2 regions of the Paenibacillus sp. JJ1722 genome follow, and region 1 is predicted to be linked to the other one. Evidence: predicted binding sites of a transcription regulator. Region 1 holds the regulator's gene; the other holds the start of a gene.
What was found. Region 1 encodes LexA, which represses DNA repair genes until DNA is damaged. Its sites were predicted from a motif close to CGAACATATGTTCG; they were not measured.
Positions count from the first base shown of each region.

Region 2: a site for LexA is predicted at 2,290-2,303, ahead of addB (helicase-exonuclease AddAB subunit AddB). Genes of this name have one in related genera too.

Region 1 covers NZ_CP182500.1:3,337,180-3,340,771, forward strand. The annotation lists gene ACM1ND_RS14630 (hypothetical protein) at 1-269, opposite strand, end outside; gene ACM1ND_RS14635 (DUF896 domain-containing protein) at 390-596, opposite strand; gene ACM1ND_RS14640 (LysM peptidoglycan-binding domain-containing protein) at 705-1,073, opposite strand; gene lexA (transcriptional repressor LexA) at 1,262-1,888, shown strand; gene ACM1ND_RS14650 (hypothetical protein) at 2,171-2,473, shown strand; gene ACM1ND_RS14655 (hypothetical protein) at 2,710-2,874, shown strand; gene ACM1ND_RS14660 (hypothetical protein) at 2,915-3,055, shown strand.
Region 2 covers NZ_CP182500.1:4,077,838-4,081,429, forward strand. The annotation lists gene addB (helicase-exonuclease AddAB subunit AddB) at 1-2,223, opposite strand, end outside; gene ACM1ND_RS18040 (class I SAM-dependent rRNA methyltransferase) at 2,461-3,592, opposite strand, start outside.

The sequences.
Region 1 (3,592 bases):
CGACGGATGAAAAAGATAACAGCCAGCATCAAGTACAGGCCGAATACAAGCCAATCCATCCCTCGCATACCGGTCTTAGTCAAAAAGTAACTCATAAGCATGTACAATACAGAAAGACCAGCCAGCATAATTGGCACAGTAATGTTACGGCCACGGAAAATATCCATTGTAGAACCTGCGCCGCTAATGGTTTGAATGCCTTGCTTTTTGCGCGATTTATTTAAATGCGCTGTGTTTTTGCGTACTTTTCTTTCAAATGATCGGGCCATCTCTCAATTCCTTCCCAGATATATTACATTAAAACAATTGCCTCAAAGCTGATCTATATAGATACCATAAAAGGTACCTAAAACAAAAGGCAAATTGCAGGCTTGGGCACTTTAACAACATTAATGCTTCAGCCCGTCATTTCCTTTCGATGTATCATCGTCCACAAATTCAATCGTCTCAAGCTGCTGCCGAAAATTACGGCGAATGTTACCTAAATAAATTTCCCGAAGATTGGCGCGCTCTGTGGCTTCCTCTTCCGTCAAACCCTCGGATTTTGCTTTGCGCGCTAATTCATTAATGCGCTGTACCAAGCTGTCTATATCCAAATTGTGTCCCCTCCATAAAAGCAAAGATATAATACACTTTGACATGTAGAAAAGAGCTTGTCAAGGCTCCCGTATTACGCTCCCTGACAAGCTCTAATAGTCTATAGATCAGAAGTTAGGAAGCTTGAGTACCTGACCTACTTGCACTCCCCGATCCTCCAAACCGTTAATCCGCACAATTCCTTCTATATATACCCGTGTATCCATTCGTTCCGGTTTATGATTTGCGGCAATCTCCCACAACGTATCCCCAGGTTGTACGGTCAGTTTAGTCACTTCTTCCTTGGAAGCTGAAGGTGCCGCGAAAACTGTAAGTACACCTGCCCCTGCAATCCAAGCAACAATCACTATAATAAGAAGCTTAAGTAAAAGAGTATTGGTAATAATCTGCATAAAACGTGCCCTACCCTCTTTTCGAGTCTCCTGTAAATTTTCTAAATTCATCGGAAAAATACTTTGATAAGTGCTATATTTCATCATTGGCTGTGTCCTCCAAACGTTTGTTCTTATGTTTTCACAATATAACACGAACATTTGTTTTGTTCAATAGAAAAGAGAACAAAAGTTCGCAATTATTTTCAGGGATTATTTAGAACTTATGTTTGTACGAACGGAGGTTCTATGCTATAATTTTCCCAAACGTTACTAAATGGGGTTGATACGGTATGTCTAAGATTTCGAGCCGCCAGCAGGCCATTCTTGAATTTATCCGCAATGAAGTGCGTCTAAAGGGATACCCCCCTTCTGTACGCGAAATAGGCGAGGCTGTCGGATTAGCCTCCAGTTCTACGGTTCATGGTCATTTGGATCGTTTAGAGAAAAAAGGACTCATTCGCCGCGATCCTACAAAACCACGGGCTATTGAGTTACTCGGTCAAGACGAATCGGATAACAGCAACTTGATTAATTACTCCATTAGTCGTGTCCCCGTCGTCGGCAAAGTAACTGCTGGCCTTCCTATTACGGCGACAGAAAATATTGAAGATTACTTTCCTCTTCCCCAACACTTTGTTGGTGAGGATAAAATATTCATGTTATCTGTTGTAGGCGAAAGCATGATTGAAGCTGGTATTGCTAACGGAGACTATGTAATCGTACGTCAGCAGCAGACCGCTGATAATGGTGATATTGTTGTAGCTATGACAGATGAAGACGAAGCTACAGTTAAAACCTTCTACAAAGAAAAGGATCATATTCGGCTTCAACCTGAAAATCCAGCCTTTGAACCGCTTCGCCTGACACACGTCAGCATTTTGGGCAAGGTTGTAGGACTCTTCCGGGACTTCCACTGATTTCTCGTTCTTTCTTCCCCGTTATTCTATCCACTAATACAAAACCGGCTGCCTAGGGCAAGCCGGTTTTGTATTGCTATTATGTTTATTATGTATCTCACAACTATTTTTTCATTTCAGCAACCTATCCCTATTTTTTCTACTAAAAATCAGCCTCCTCATCTCAAATAATCCCCCACTGACCTTGAGCAGCTATACTGTCATGGGCAAAACTAATAGATCTTTCTTTGTTTTAGATAAATATGGTATATTAATTACTTATAGCTCTGTAGGAGGAATTAAATGAAAAAAATTATAATTTCAGCGTTTGTTGTGATATTTATCGCCATAAGCTGTGTAGTTCCAACAATGGATCATTTGTATGCAAAAGAGAACTCCCACATAACAACCTATGACCGTATTAAGTATATACAAATACTTATCCATTTCAGGTATTTAGAAAAGCAACTCGAAGCTGTAATTTTCGAAAGAAATAATTATCCAGAAGACAGCCAAGAATATAAACAGCTCTCTGAACAACTGAATCATATTCTTGCTCAAGAGGCGTACTACGAGAAAAAACTTAACACTCTTAATAGTAAATAATTTTCATACTAACTGCCTATTATCTTTATCTACACTATTAGACTCATGCCGACCTGCCTGTAACATTCTCCTGCAACGTAAAGTTGAAAAGGCGAAGACAGGTTCGCATGAGTTTTTTTATTATCCATTAGGAATATAGGTACTAGCTTCTTTTTGCTTTTAATAGATTTATGCTGATACATTACTATCACAATTGACATATGTATATAGCAGAACTAAGCAAAGGAGATATGCAGATGATCAGAAATAGAGTTAAAACGTATAAGCATCGCATCGGGAAAAACAGATATCTGGTCGTTAAAGTCTTTCAAGCCGCAGCTGCTAAAACAGGAAGCGGAAATGCACTAGCAACCAATGCCTTGAATATCAAAATTTCCAAGCGTAAGCATAAACGCCACTAAGATTTAACCGTACCTTCATTTCTTGAAGGGAGGTGATATTATGAGCAGAAGACATTGCAAACGTGATTTAAGAAGAAGAAGATTAAACATCCGTTCCACTCAAAGAGCCATTGCGCGTGCAAGAGGTAACGCACTGGCTGTTAATCTGTTTAGCGTAAATGATAGACAACGCAGACGTTAATAATCGTTTTCAAGCAAAAGCGGGAAGGATTCTTCCTGCTTTTTTTGTGTTAAACGATACACCCAACTCCTAAATCCCATAGAACTGCTAAATTCAGTTGCCTTCCTTTTAACATACATATTCAACTATGCTTCCACTGGTTAAAACAGAAGCGAAATGGTACCCAGTCAAAAGCAGCAGCATTCTTGACTCAAATACTTTGTGTACAACTGACCACACCTATAGCCCTCAAACTTGCTTCAGCTTTTTTCACTTAAGTATTCCGGCTGTATATCCGTCCATGGTTTGTACGTTGCTGCATTGTTTGCTCAATTTTTTATTTTAAAACTTTATAAGGCCCCACTTCCCCACCACCGTATTCCACAAACTCCATCATATCCTACTCAACGGCTGGACTACAGATGCTCTTATCTGACTTAATGCAGCTGAAAACAATTCGATATTGGATCAACACTTCATATGTATGATTCATGTTGATCAACTCGACAATTCATTCTGGATAAGCGCTAAAAATCCTTCTCTAAATAATCATACCCT
Region 2 (3,592 bases), 740 kb from region 1:
AGCCTCGGACGGATGAGAAGCATACTCCCATTGAGTCGTCCAAGTATCCCCAGGCAAAGGGTATCCAGCCAGTGGACGTTCGTCCAGACTAGGAAACAGGTGCCGCACATGTCGTACTAACTCAGACGGCAGCAACGACTTCCCTTCTTCATCAGTCACTGCATAGCTCATCCACAGGCTTTTACCGGCTGAGGTAAGGGCCGTATAAGCGAGAAAACGTTCGTCCAACAGACGTCTTGTCATATCCGGCGCCAGCTCTACGCCTCGTTCGTTTAATGCCATACGCTCCTGCTCATTCAGCACACCGTCCTCATGGAACACAGCCGGCATCACACCTTCGTTCATACCTAGCACAAAGGCATGTTGAATACCGGACACACGTGTACGGTCCGTGTTTCCGACTAGAACCTGATCCAGAGCTGGCGGAACAAGTCCCATACGGAACTCAGCCAATCCCGTTTCCAGCACACCCGCAAACAAAGAGGTATCCAGCCTCTCATCACCCATCATTTCGACAATTTGATCCAGTAGTTCAAGCACCGCATCCCATACTTGACGATGCTCCTTCGCCTGCTCAGGTTTTCCTGCTTCCTCTGCCTGATGAATGAAGGCGTCCAGCTTGTGGCCAATTTCTGCATCCTCCAGTAACAGATATACCGCTTCACACTTCTCAAGTGCAGTTCGTGCCTTGCCCACACGTTTCTCAAACGCACGTAAAGGCGTCACGATCACATCCCGGCACAGCTCCATTAAATCCAACGTTTCATCCCGTTGACGGTTCCGTTCCTGCTCCTCCAGCTCCAGTGACAAGCTGGGTACAGCCTGCCACGGGCGACCGTCTGTCCAACGGCTACCTTGTATTCCGCAGGCTAGTACATAGTTTTCCAAACGGTCCATCTCCTCACGGCTTACCCGACCATCCAGCGGCAGGAGAAGGTCTGTTTTGACCGCACGGAATACATCCTCATATCGCCAACGACGCTGCACGATATCCAGCGAAGCCCGAATCAATTCCACTAAGGGATGATGCAAAACACTTCTCCGCTGATCCAGAAATACTGGAACCTCATATTGTTTGAATATCGGTTCCACCCATGGCTCATAATCTTCAATATGACGTACAAACAGGGCCATCTCCCGATAACGAGCGCCCTCATCTCGGGCCAGACGACGCATTTCGCGTGCAGCCCCTTCCAGCTCTGCACGGCGATTAGCCGCAGTGTACAGTTTTATGCCTTCCGGCTGTTCTTCTGTCCACTGCTCTCGTAGCTGCTGCAGCCGCATCCATTGTTCCTGATTCCGTAACCCTGTACGATGTTCAAAGTTAGCCTCCAAATACGCCAACGCCGGACGCTCCTTAAATCTCGGCAGCGGATCAGGGCGCAGTAATTGTGTCTGCGTCTCTATCATCAGCTCGTCTGCCATTCCTTTGAGCTTTACATACGTAGCCGCTGAGGGATGAAACAAATCCAGCTCATGCGGAAGCTGTCCGCTCTCGTAGCTGCGGTTGCAAGTCAGCGCCACCGTCAACGAAGAAGCGTGCAGCATAAGCTGCTCCACCACCTTGTATTCATGTGGTGTAAACCTGCGGTAGCCATCCATCCAAATATCTGCCCCACGCACAAGGGAAGACTCAGCAATCTGTTCTGCCAGCATGCGCAGCGTATCTTCACCGTCAATATATTTAAGCGTCAGCTCACGTTCAAAATCCTCATAGATTAGACTGATATCTTTGAGCTTGCCGCGCAAAATCGGAGTTGACTCTCCAGCAGCGTTCATTCGCTCCAGTTGCTCCGGTACAGACCGAGTATCATTTCCATACTGCTTTAGCTCCGTAAACAATGTATTCAACCGATCCACAAAGCCGAGCTGGTCTCCCGAATCCTTAAACAAACTCAGTTCATCCTTGCGACGACGAATAATTTTATATAAAAGCATCTTCTTGCCTTCTTCCGTTACAGGCACCAGTGCTGAACCCCCGGTTTCCTGCATAACTAAATAGGCAAGACGATGAAATCCCATCACTTGGGCGCGCACCGACCCCTGAATACCGTTTCCGGCTTCTGTAAGTAACGCATGCTCAGAAGCAAATGACGATTGCTCCGGTACAAGTAACAGCATAGGCTTACCTAGCGGCTCCTCGCGTAACATAGACGTCATTTCATTGCGGATTAACGTACTTTTACCACTCCCAGAGCGGCCAATCAACAAGCGAACCGACATGATGCGGCCTCCTTTCCAACGAACAACATTCTATTAAACAGTATAGCATATCAGGCAAGGGAGAAAAGAACGTACGTTTGCCATGTTGTAGCAATTCTTCCTCCCTCTAAAAAAACAAATCAGTCCCGCAGATTGGCTTGGTGCACGCCTTCTCTACAGGACTGATTTATACCTAAACGAGTCTATTTTACCTATTTAATCACCAAAAAGGCGATTGACTTTGACCTTGTATGAAACCTACAGCTGTGTCCGGCTGCGCACCTCAAAGATGGCGAATTTCAAGTAATGGCCTTCCTCCACACCCAAAATTTGAGGATGGTCCTTACCAGCCGCTCTCCAGTCTACCAGACGAAGGATTTTGCCGGCATCTGCCGCCGCTTCCTTAATGGTATCTAAAAACAACTCTGGCCGCATATGGAACGAGCAGCTCGCAGTCACCAGATAGCCGCCCTCATTGACCAGCTTCATCCCGTGCAGGTTGATATCTTTATATCCACGTGTAGCTCCTTTGACAGCGTTCTTCGTTTTGGCAAAGGCTGGCGGATCAAGAATGACCACGTCAAAGGTGCGTCCGCCACCTGCTGTCAGCGGCTTGGATGTATCTCCTTTGCCCCCGGCTCGTGCATTGCGTTCCTCTACACCTTTCACTTGATTGCGCAAATATTGAAAAGCATCGTCGACGACAAACTCGACGCGTTCCTCAAAACCGTTCAGCTTGACATTATCCCGCGCACTTTCAATCGCATGCTCTGAAATATCAAGACAAGTTACTTTTTTAGCACCATGTTTACATGCATTGAGCGTAAAGCTTCCCGTGTGCGAAAAACATTCCAATACGGTTGCGCCATCCCAGAATGGGAATTCAACAACCTTACCACTTTTATTCACTGGCTTCATGACCGTTGTGCCCGCATCCCCTGAGTCTGCAGCTACTTCTTGTAGCGTAATTCCACTACGTGCTCCCCAACCTGTCATCAACGGTGCTATGGCCGCACGATTTTCACGCTGGTCAAAGAAATAACCCGTCTTCTGGCCCTCTACGATATCAACCTTGATTTGCAGACCATTTTCCGTCACTACCACATGACGCGGGCAATCACCGTACAAAGGACCCTTCGTTTGTTCCAATCCTTCCAGCTCACGGATGGATACATCACTTCGCTCATATATACCAACAGGACCCACTACTTCAACGAGCGCATCCCTGATTTCTTCCCTGCGCCGATCCATGCCAAGCGTTAACAACTGCACGACTAACACATCACCAAATCGATCTACAATCAGTCCAGGCAAAAAATCAGCCTCGCCGTACACCAACCGATAAGCGTTTCCCCCGGTCACAAAACGTTCGCGGTGCTCCAGACATTTG